2 regions of the Agrobacterium vaccinii genome follow, and region 2 is predicted to be linked to the other one. Evidence: riboswitches for the same ligand, from Rfam matches in the RefSeq annotation. Region 2 holds a riboswitch; the other holds the start of a gene.
The links. A riboswitch is a leader RNA that binds a small molecule or an ion and turns the genes downstream of it on or off. The one in region 2 is predicted to bind S-adenosylmethionine.

Region 1: it holds a riboswitch for S-adenosylmethionine, as region 2 does, so the genes downstream of both, metA (homoserine O-acetyltransferase MetA) here and HRR99_RS01400 (O-succinylhomoserine sulfhydrylase) in region 2, are expected to answer to the same signal.

Annotation. Positions count from the first base shown of each region.
Region 1 is NZ_CP054150.1:2,833,772-2,838,190, reverse strand. Features, by position in the region: gene HRR99_RS13845 (aldose epimerase family protein) at 1-903, opposite strand, end outside; gene metA (homoserine O-acetyltransferase MetA) at 974-1,900, opposite strand; SAM riboswitch at 1,979-2,055, opposite strand; gene HRR99_RS13835 (thiamine diphosphokinase) at 2,145-2,795, shown strand; gene HRR99_RS13830 (ABC-F family ATP-binding cassette domain-containing protein) at 2,800-4,419, shown strand, end outside.
Region 2 is NZ_CP054150.1:277,223-281,641, reverse strand. Features, by position in the region: gene HRR99_RS01415 (hypothetical protein) at 1-130, shown strand, start outside; tRNA gene HRR99_RS01410 (tRNA-Gly) at 597-670, opposite strand; gene HRR99_RS01405 (2'-deoxycytidine 5'-triphosphate deaminase) at 718-1,815, opposite strand; SAM riboswitch at 1,891-1,969, shown strand; gene HRR99_RS01400 (O-succinylhomoserine sulfhydrylase) at 2,015-3,199, shown strand; gene apaG (Co2+/Mg2+ efflux protein ApaG) at 3,381-3,773, shown strand; gene HRR99_RS01390 (tannase/feruloyl esterase family alpha/beta hydrolase) at 3,876-4,419, shown strand, end outside.

The DNA.
Region 1 (4,419 bases), 580 kb from region 2:
GCCTGCGAACGGTCCGTAGTGGCGGCCATCGAGGCCCGGTACGGCTACGTTAAGCTTGAAGGCCGAGTAGAACTGCACGCCCGGCTCGGTGGTGTGGACCTCTAGCGTAACGTTTGAGGCGGGGGCATAGACGCGTGCCACTTTGCGCTTTGCCACGCGCTGTGGCGACAGGCAGAAATTGTGGTCGTAGGAAACCTGCTGGCCGTTTTCTTCACGCCGCATCGGGGTGGATGTGCGCAGGTCGAAGACGGTGCCGTCTACGGGGCGAATTTCTCCGGTCGGAATTTGCCGCTCGGTTGTTGGCAAATAATGGTCGGCTGCAATTTCGATCTCATGACCGAGTGCCGTTTCTGCGCCATCCAGATTGAAATAGGAGTGCTGGCAGATGTTGGCGATCGTCTGCGCGTCTGTGGTGGTTTCATAGGCTACGGAAAGCACGCCGCCTTCGCGGATCGTATAGGTCGCTCGTACGGTGCAATTTCCTGGATAACCGGCGCGGCCATCCGGGTCGACGATCTGCAACACCACATGGCTTGGGCCATGTTCCATGATCATCCAGTTGCGTTTGCCGATATTGTCGCTGCCGCCGTGGAGATGCGTGACGCCCTTCTCGTTCAGTTCCAGCTGATAGGCTTTGCCATCGATGCTGAATTTGCCGTCACCAATGCGGTTGGCGTTACGACCGGGTGTCGCGCCGAAATACGACGAATATTTCGGGTAATCATCGAAGTTATCGAAGCCGAGAACCAGCGGCGGCTGGTGTCCTTCGAGCCGGAGATCCTGAATGACCGCACCCCAGGTGATGACGTGAGCCGTCAGCCCACCGGCGGAAATCGTCACACGCTCCACCTTTTCGCCATTTGACGTCATGCCGAAATTTTCCCGTGCGCCAGCTTCGCTCATCGTGTCACTCTCCCGATCAATAAACAGGGCCGGACGTTGCTTTATTTTCCGCGCCCGCGCAATTGCTGAATTAGGCTTTGGTCTTGCCGATGTCCTGTGGGTCATACGGCGTTGTCTGGTAGATTTCGTTGATCCAGTTGCCGAAGAAGAGATGGGCGTGGCTGCGCCAGCGGTTCAACGGTGTCAGGTCCGGGTCGTTATGGGGGAAGTAGTCATGCGGCACCTTGATCGGCACGCCTGATTTCACATCGCGGAAATATTCTTCGGAAAGCGATGTGGAATCATATTCGACATGGTTGAACATGTAGAGCCGCTTGCCGATGCGCTCATGCACGAGACAAACCCCCATCTCCTCTGACTCCATCAGGATTTCGAGGTCGGGGTTCTTCTCGATGTCGGCGCGGCGCACCTCCGTCCAGCGGGAAACGGGCACCTGAAAATCATCCGAGAAACCGTTGAGATAAATGGATGCCGGGGAAAGATTGCGGTGGCGATAGACGCCGAACGCTTTCTCTTTCAACTCGTGTTTGGGAACGCCATGGAAATGGTAGATCGCGGCCATCGCGCCCCAGCAGACATTAAGCGTCGAATGGACGTTGGTCTGCGTCCAGTCGAAAATCTTCTGCATCTCGTCCCAGTAGGTCACGTCTTCATAGGTGAGTTTTTCGACCGGTGCGCCGGTGATGATGAAGCCATCGAACTTGCGGTGGCGCACCTCTTCCCAGGTTTCGTAAAAGGACAGAAGGTGTTCTTCCGGCGTATTCTTGGCGCGGTGACCACCGATGCGCACCAGCGACAGCTCCACCTGAAGCGGCGATGCGCCGACCAGTCGGGCCATCTGTATCTCGGTTTTGATCTTGTTGGGCATGAGATTGAGAAGCCCGATCTGCAGCGGGCGAATATCCTGCCGGATCGCCGCTGTTTCCGTCATGACCCGCACGCCCTCATTCACGAGGGTCTCGAAAGCAGGCAGCGTATCGGGTATCTTAATAGGCATCTCGAACTCTCACTTTCCTGGCAGCGCCGGCCCAGAAAACAAAAAACCGGCAGCGAAATCGCAGCCGGTCCTCGGAAATTGCCTGTTTCCTCGACCATTTAGCAACTTCTTTAAAGTGGCTGCAAGCCGGTCGGCAAATCACCACTGGCAGGTGTCATAATCCTGTCTGCGGCGAAAATCAATATCGCCGCATTGGCTGCGTTTCGGCCTTTCCTTGTCGTACCTTTCCGGGCTATGGCAGGACATGACCTCGGCGCATTTCACCATTTTGCTCGGCGGAACCATTACCGTCACGGATCGCCTGCAAAAGGCGGTGGCTGGGACGCGTGTGATCGCTGCCGATAGCGGCATGCGCCATGCCTCCGTGCTGGGGCTGACGCCTGAGCTTTGGGTAGGTGACTTCGACTCCTCGGATGCCGACCTGATGTCGCAATGGCCCGATACGCCACAACAGCCCTTTCCAGCCGCAAAAGGTGTGACGGATGGGGAAATTGCGGTGTCGGAAGCTCTGTCGCGTGGTGCGAAGCGGCTGACATTGGTCGGCGCTTTGGCTGGCGAAAGATCCGATCACGCCCTGTTCCATCTGCTCTACGCCGTCTCGCTGGCGGAACGCGGTTTCGATGTTGTATTGACCTCCGGCACGGAAGAAGCCTATCCGCTTCTGGCTACCGAGCTTGCGCTCGATCTGCCTGTCGGATCGCTGTTTTCCGTTGCGGGTTTCACGGCTCTTGATGGTCTCGACATCGAAAATGCGCGATACCCTCTTGCAGAATTTGCGCTTGCCTTTGGCTCGTCGCGCACTATTTCCAACGTGGCGGAAGGGCCTTTGCGCCTTCGCCTCAAAAGCGGCAAGGCCATCGTCCTTGCCCGTCCCTATGATTTGACCGGAGCCTGATGCCTTGGCACCCCCGATTCTGAAACTCGACGACATCAAGCTGACATTTGGCGTGACCCCGCTGCTCGACGGTGCAAACCTGCAAGTGGAACCGGGCGACCGCATCTGCCTTGTCGGACGCAATGGTTCCGGCAAATCGACGCTGATGAAAATTGCTGCCGGTCTGGTGGAAGCGCAATCGGGCGAGGTTTTCCGCCATCCGTCTGCGACGATCCGGTATCTGGAGCAGGCGCCGGATTTTGCCGGTTTCGAGACGGTTCAAGCCTATGCGGAAGCGGGTCTGGGACCGGGCGACGATGCTTATCGCGTCACCTATCTGCTTGAGCATCTGGGGCTGACGGGGCAGGAGCATCCATCCAGCCTTTCGGGCGGAGAGGCGCGCCGGGCAGCGCTTGTGCGCGTCATGGCGCCCGAACCCGATATTTTGATGCTCGACGAGCCCACCAACCATCTCGACCTGCCGACCATTGAGTGGCTGGAAGGAGAATTGCAGCAGACACGCAGCGCGCTGGTTCTGATTTCGCACGACCGTCGTTTTCTCGAAAAAGTCTCGACCGCTACCGTCTGGCTCGATCGCGGTACGTCGCGCCGTCTCAGCCGTGGCTTTGCCCATTTCGAGGAATGGCGCGACAAGGTGCTGGAAGAGGAAGAGCTGGAGCAGCACAAGCTCGGCAAGGCCATCGAGCGCGAAGAACACTGGATGCGGTATGGTGTCACCGCCCGCCGCAAGCGCAACATGCGCCGTGTGGGTGAGTTGCGCGATATGCGGGCTGCCTACCGTGGTCACAACGGCCCGCAAGGCACCGTTCAGGCGACGGCAGCCGAGGGGCGCGAATCCGGCAAGCTGGTCATCGAGGCCGAGGCCATCACCAAATCCTATGGCGAGCGGACCATCGTTGCGCCGTTTTCGCTGCGGGTCCACCGGGGCGATTGCATCGGCTTCGTAGGTCCCAACGGTGCAGGCAAGACGACATTGCTGAAAATGCTGACGGGCGAGTTGGCGCCCGATAGCGGCACGGTCAAGCTCGGCACCAAACTGGAAATCGCAACGCTCGACCAGAAGCGTGAAGACCTGAACCTCGAGGACACGCTCGCCCATTATTTGACGGACGGGCGTGGCGAAAACCTTCTCGTCAACGGCGAAGTGAAGCATGTCACGGGTTACATGAAGGATTTCCTGTTCCAGCCGGAGCAGGCCCGCACGCCCATTCGCAAATTGTCCGGTGGCGAGCGCGCGCGCTTGATGCTGGCACGTATTCTGGCAAAGCCGACCAATCTTCTGATCCTCGACGAACCGACCAACGATCTCGACATCGAAACGCTCGATCTGTTGCAGGAGATCGTCGCTGGCTTCTCTGGCACCGTCATTCTGGTCAGCCACGACCGCGACTTCCTCGACCGCACTGTGACATCGACGATTGCGCCCGCAAACCCGGATGCGCCTGACGGTCGTTGGGTCGAGTATGCCGGTGGTTATTCCGACATGATGGCGCAGCGCAAAGGTGCGTCCGACGAAAAGAAGAGAGCGGAAAAGCAGGACAAGGCGAAGACCTCGACGTCATCCGGGGGGGAGCCCGCGAAGGGTAAGGTAAAGCTGTCCTTCAAGCAGAAGTTCGCTCTGGAG
Region 2 (4,419 bases):
TATGCCATTGATTGGCAACGATTTCTTTCGCTCACCAGTTCGAATTGATGATTTTAGTCTATACGCACTGGAAGGTTCCATTCAGATGCCAGAACCACTCGCGACGCCTCGAAGCTGGAAATATACTTGAATTTGGGATAAACGCTTCGTGGCTGAAGTTTTTACAGTTTTCAGTTTTGCCTCGGCCGAATATAGCCCTTTGGAATAGGCAATCACCCTTGACGATGGCTTCGGCATAACGCGCGCCCATATCAATTGGTGCGTTACGCAAAATCGACCAAGACTCTCTGAACTTGCCCGACCACAACTATGTGCTCTAGCATCAGCGCGGAAATCGTTACGCTGAAAAATTCAGAAAGGTGAGAAATGCGGCTGGCGTCTCCTCGAATGTAAGTATTCCCGCGCCGGCGCCGTGTCTAAAACAATTGAGGCAACAGAGTCGATTGAAGCAGCCAGAGAGTTGGCCAGGCATACGACCGTAAAGATGACCAAACGCTACAGCCGTGGTGACGGTCTAGATATGAGCCGTAAAGTTGCCGAAGCGCGGGCTAAAAACCGCACCTGACAAAAGTGGCGCGAAATTTCATTAAAGTTACTGGAGCGGGTGAAGGGAATCGAACCCTCGTATTCAGCTTGGGAAGCTGCTGCTCTACCATTGAGCTACACCCGCGCAGACCTGAGGGTCTGATAGTTCCTGGAGGCTGTCAAGCTTTGTGGTTATTCGGCGCGGAAGTGTTTGGACAGTTTCAGGCCCTGCGCTTGATAGTTGGAGCCCAGGCCCGAGCCGTAGAGGCCTTCGGGTTTGGTGAGCATGTGTTCATAGACGAGGCGGCCGACGATCTGGCCGTGTTCCAAGATGAAGGGGACTTCGTGGCTGCGGACTTCGAGGACGGCGCGGCTGCCGGTGCCGCCGGCGCTGGCGTGGCCGAAGCCGGGGTCGAAGAAGCCGGCGTAGTGGACGCGGAATTCGCCGACCAGCGGATCGAAGGGCGTCATTTCGGCAGCGTAGAGCGGTGGAACGTGGACGGCTTCCTGCGAGACGAGGATGTAGAATTCATCCGGATCGAGAATGAGTTCGGCTCGACCCCGCGAATAGATCGGGTCCCAGAAATCCAGCACGTCATGGGCCGCCTTCTGGTCGACATCGACAACCGCCGTGTGATGCTTGCCACGGTAGCCGATCAGCCCGAGCTCACCGAACCCCTGGAGATCGATGGACAGGGCAATGCCTCCGCCGGAGACGTTGGGCGTCTCGCTGGCAACCAGTATTTCACTTTCATGCAGGGCCAGCAGCTCGGTATCGGCCAGCACGGAATGGCCGATGCGGAAGCGGATTTGCGAGAGGCGCGAGCCCTGGCGCACGACGATGGGGAAGGTGCGCGGGCTGATTTCCAGATAAAGTGGGCCGTTATAGCCTGCTGGGATCTTGTCAAATTCCTGCGCGTGGTCGGTGATGACGCGGGTGAAAATATCGAGACGGCCCGTGGAGCTTTTCGGGTTTGCCGAGGCCGACATGCCCTGCGGAAGTGCGAGAGCTTCCATCAGTGGCACGATGTAGACGCAGCCGGTTTCCAGAACCGCGCCGTCGCTGAGATCGATCTCGTGCAGGCTGAGACGTGTGAGCTTTTCGATGACCTTTGTCGTGGGGCCGGGCATGAAGCTGGCGCGCACGCGATAGGCTTTCGCGCCCAGACGCAGATCGAGGCTGGCAGGCTGAATCTGGTCGGCATCCAGCGACCGTTCGCTCGTCAATTGGCCTGAAGCGAACAGTTCCCGGATCGCGCCATCCGCCAGTATGCCCGTCGTTCTCGTCATCTTTTGATCATCCCTTTTCACGGCGACAAAACCAAAAGCCAGGCATTGACGCAAGTCGTTAACGGAGTTATGGCAATCTTATCCCGTGGTGATTTGGCCGGTCGGCTTGCAGCCACGTTAAATAAGTGGCTAAAAAGACCGGGTGCGCTTGTAACCGGTCTGCTTTTGCGACCGGTTTTTTTGTTTGTAAGGTGATGACATGAGCAAGAAATGGCGCCCGGCAACGCAACTGGTTCACGGCGGTACGCTGCGGTCCGAATATGGCGAGACCTCTGAGGCAATCTATCTGACCCAAGGCTTCGTCTATGACAGCTCGGAAGCGGCGGAAGCCCGTTTCAAGGGCGAAACCGAGGGCTTCATCTACGCCCGCTACGCCAGCCCCACCAATGACATGTTTGAAAAGCGCATGTGCCTGCTGGAGGGTGCCGAAGATGCCCGCGCCACGGCATCCGGCATGGCTGCCGTCAGCGCCGCCATTTTGTGCCAGTTGAAGGCAGGCGATCACATCGTGGCTGCCCGCGCCCTGTTCGGCTCCTGCCGCTGGGTTGTTGAAACGCTGGCGCCGAAATACGGCATCGAGTGCACGCTGGTCGATGGTCGTGATCTGGCCAATTGGGAAAAGGCGATCCAGCCGAACACCCAGCTGTTCTTCCTTGAAAGCCCGACGAACCCGACGCTGGAAGTGGTCGATATTGCTGGCGTGGCCAAGCTCGCCAACCAGATCGACGCGAAAGTGGTGGTCGACAACGTGTTTGCCACGCCGCTTTTCCAGAAGCCATTGGAGTTGGGGGCGCATATCGTCGTCTACTCCGCAACCAAGCATATCGATGGCCAGGGCCGTTGCCTGGGTGGCGTCGTTCTCTCGGACAAGAAATGGATCGAGGAAGAGCTTCAGGATTATTTCCGCCACACCGGCCCTGCCCTTTCGCCTTTCAACGCATGGACGCTGTTGAAGGGTATCGAGACGCTGCCGCTGCGCGTGCGCCAGCAGACGGCGAATGCAGGCAAGATTGCAGATTTTCTCGCCGAGCAGAACAAGGTCGCCAAGGTCATCTACCCGGGCCGTGCCGACCATCCGCAGGCCGATATCATTGCCAAGCAGATGACGGGCGGCTCGACGCTGGTCTGCTTCGAATTGAAGGGCGGCAAGGAGGCGGCGTTCAAGCTGCAGAACGCGCTTGAAGTCGTCAAGATTTCCAACAATCTGGGCGATGCCAAGAGCCTGATTACACATCCCGGCACGACAACGCACAAGAACCTGACGGACGAGGCGCGTGCTGAGCTCGGTATTTCCGGCGGCACGTTGCGCCTGTCCTGCGGCATCGAGGACACCGACGACCTGTTGGAAGATTTCGCAGCAGCGCTGGCACAGGTCTCGGCCTAAGAGACCCTTAAGGCCCGGCATTATCAGCCGGGCCGCTTCTGTTTACCAATAAACTTATCCCTGACAGACGAAATGCACGGCTGTTTTGTAAAGCAAAGCTAATATGGGTCTTACCTTTCTTGACCACGGCCCGCGCCTGTAGTGTAGAATGTCTTGACAACAATGACTTAGGGCCCTGTGAATGTACCGTGCACTGACAAGAGAGATCGAGGTCACCGTAGACCCGTATTATCTTGAGGAGCAGTCCGACCCGGATGACAACCGCTACGTCTGGGGCTACACGGTCGTGATTTCCAACAACTCGGATATATCGGTGACGCTGGTCAGTCGCTACTGGCACATTACCGATGAAAATGGCCAAGTGGACGAGGTCTCCGGCCCCGGCGTGATCGGCGAACAGCCGCATCTGAAGCCCGGCGATACCTACGAATATTCATCTGGCTGCCCGCTGGATACGCCGTCCGGGCTGATGTTCGGCCATTACGAAATGCAGGCCGAGACGGGCGAGGTCTTCACCGTCGCCATTCCCGCCTTTTCCCTCGACAGCCCCGGATTGTCGCGCGTGCTGAATTGAACGAATACAGCTTACGGTTATGAATCGGGCCGTTTTTGTTATTTGTTCTTCCGGTTGCAATCCTTAAAACTTGTCGCGTCACCGTTTCTGGGAGGAAAACACATGACGCGATCTATCCTGCTGGCAGGCCCGGTGTTTCTCGGTCTGCTCGTTTCCACCTCGGAACTCGCGCAAAATCGAAGCAGCTTTCTCGTTCAGGATGACCGGACGGACCTGTCTTCCGCCACCGTCTCGGCCAATATGCAATGCAGCGTGCTTGCGGCGCAGACATTTGATGAGGTGACGATGCTGAGCGTCCGGCATGTGGAAGCGCAGGGCAAGGTGCCGGGCTTTTGCCATGTCACCGGATATATCCAACCCCAGATTCGGTTTGAAATTGCACTGCCGGACAGCTGGAATCGGCGCGTCTACATGTTCGGAAATGGCGGTTATGCCGGAGAGGATCTGGCCGCCCCGTCCCGCCTCGAGACGCGTAACGCTGCCTTGCAAAGGGGATTCATCAGCGTCCAGCAAAACACCGGTCATGACGCGAAAACCTATGATCTGGGAGACTTTGCGTCGGATATGGCGCTCCTGGTGGATTACGGTTCGCGGGCGGTCCACGTGACATTGCAAACGGCGAAGGCCGTCGCGGCACAGTATTATG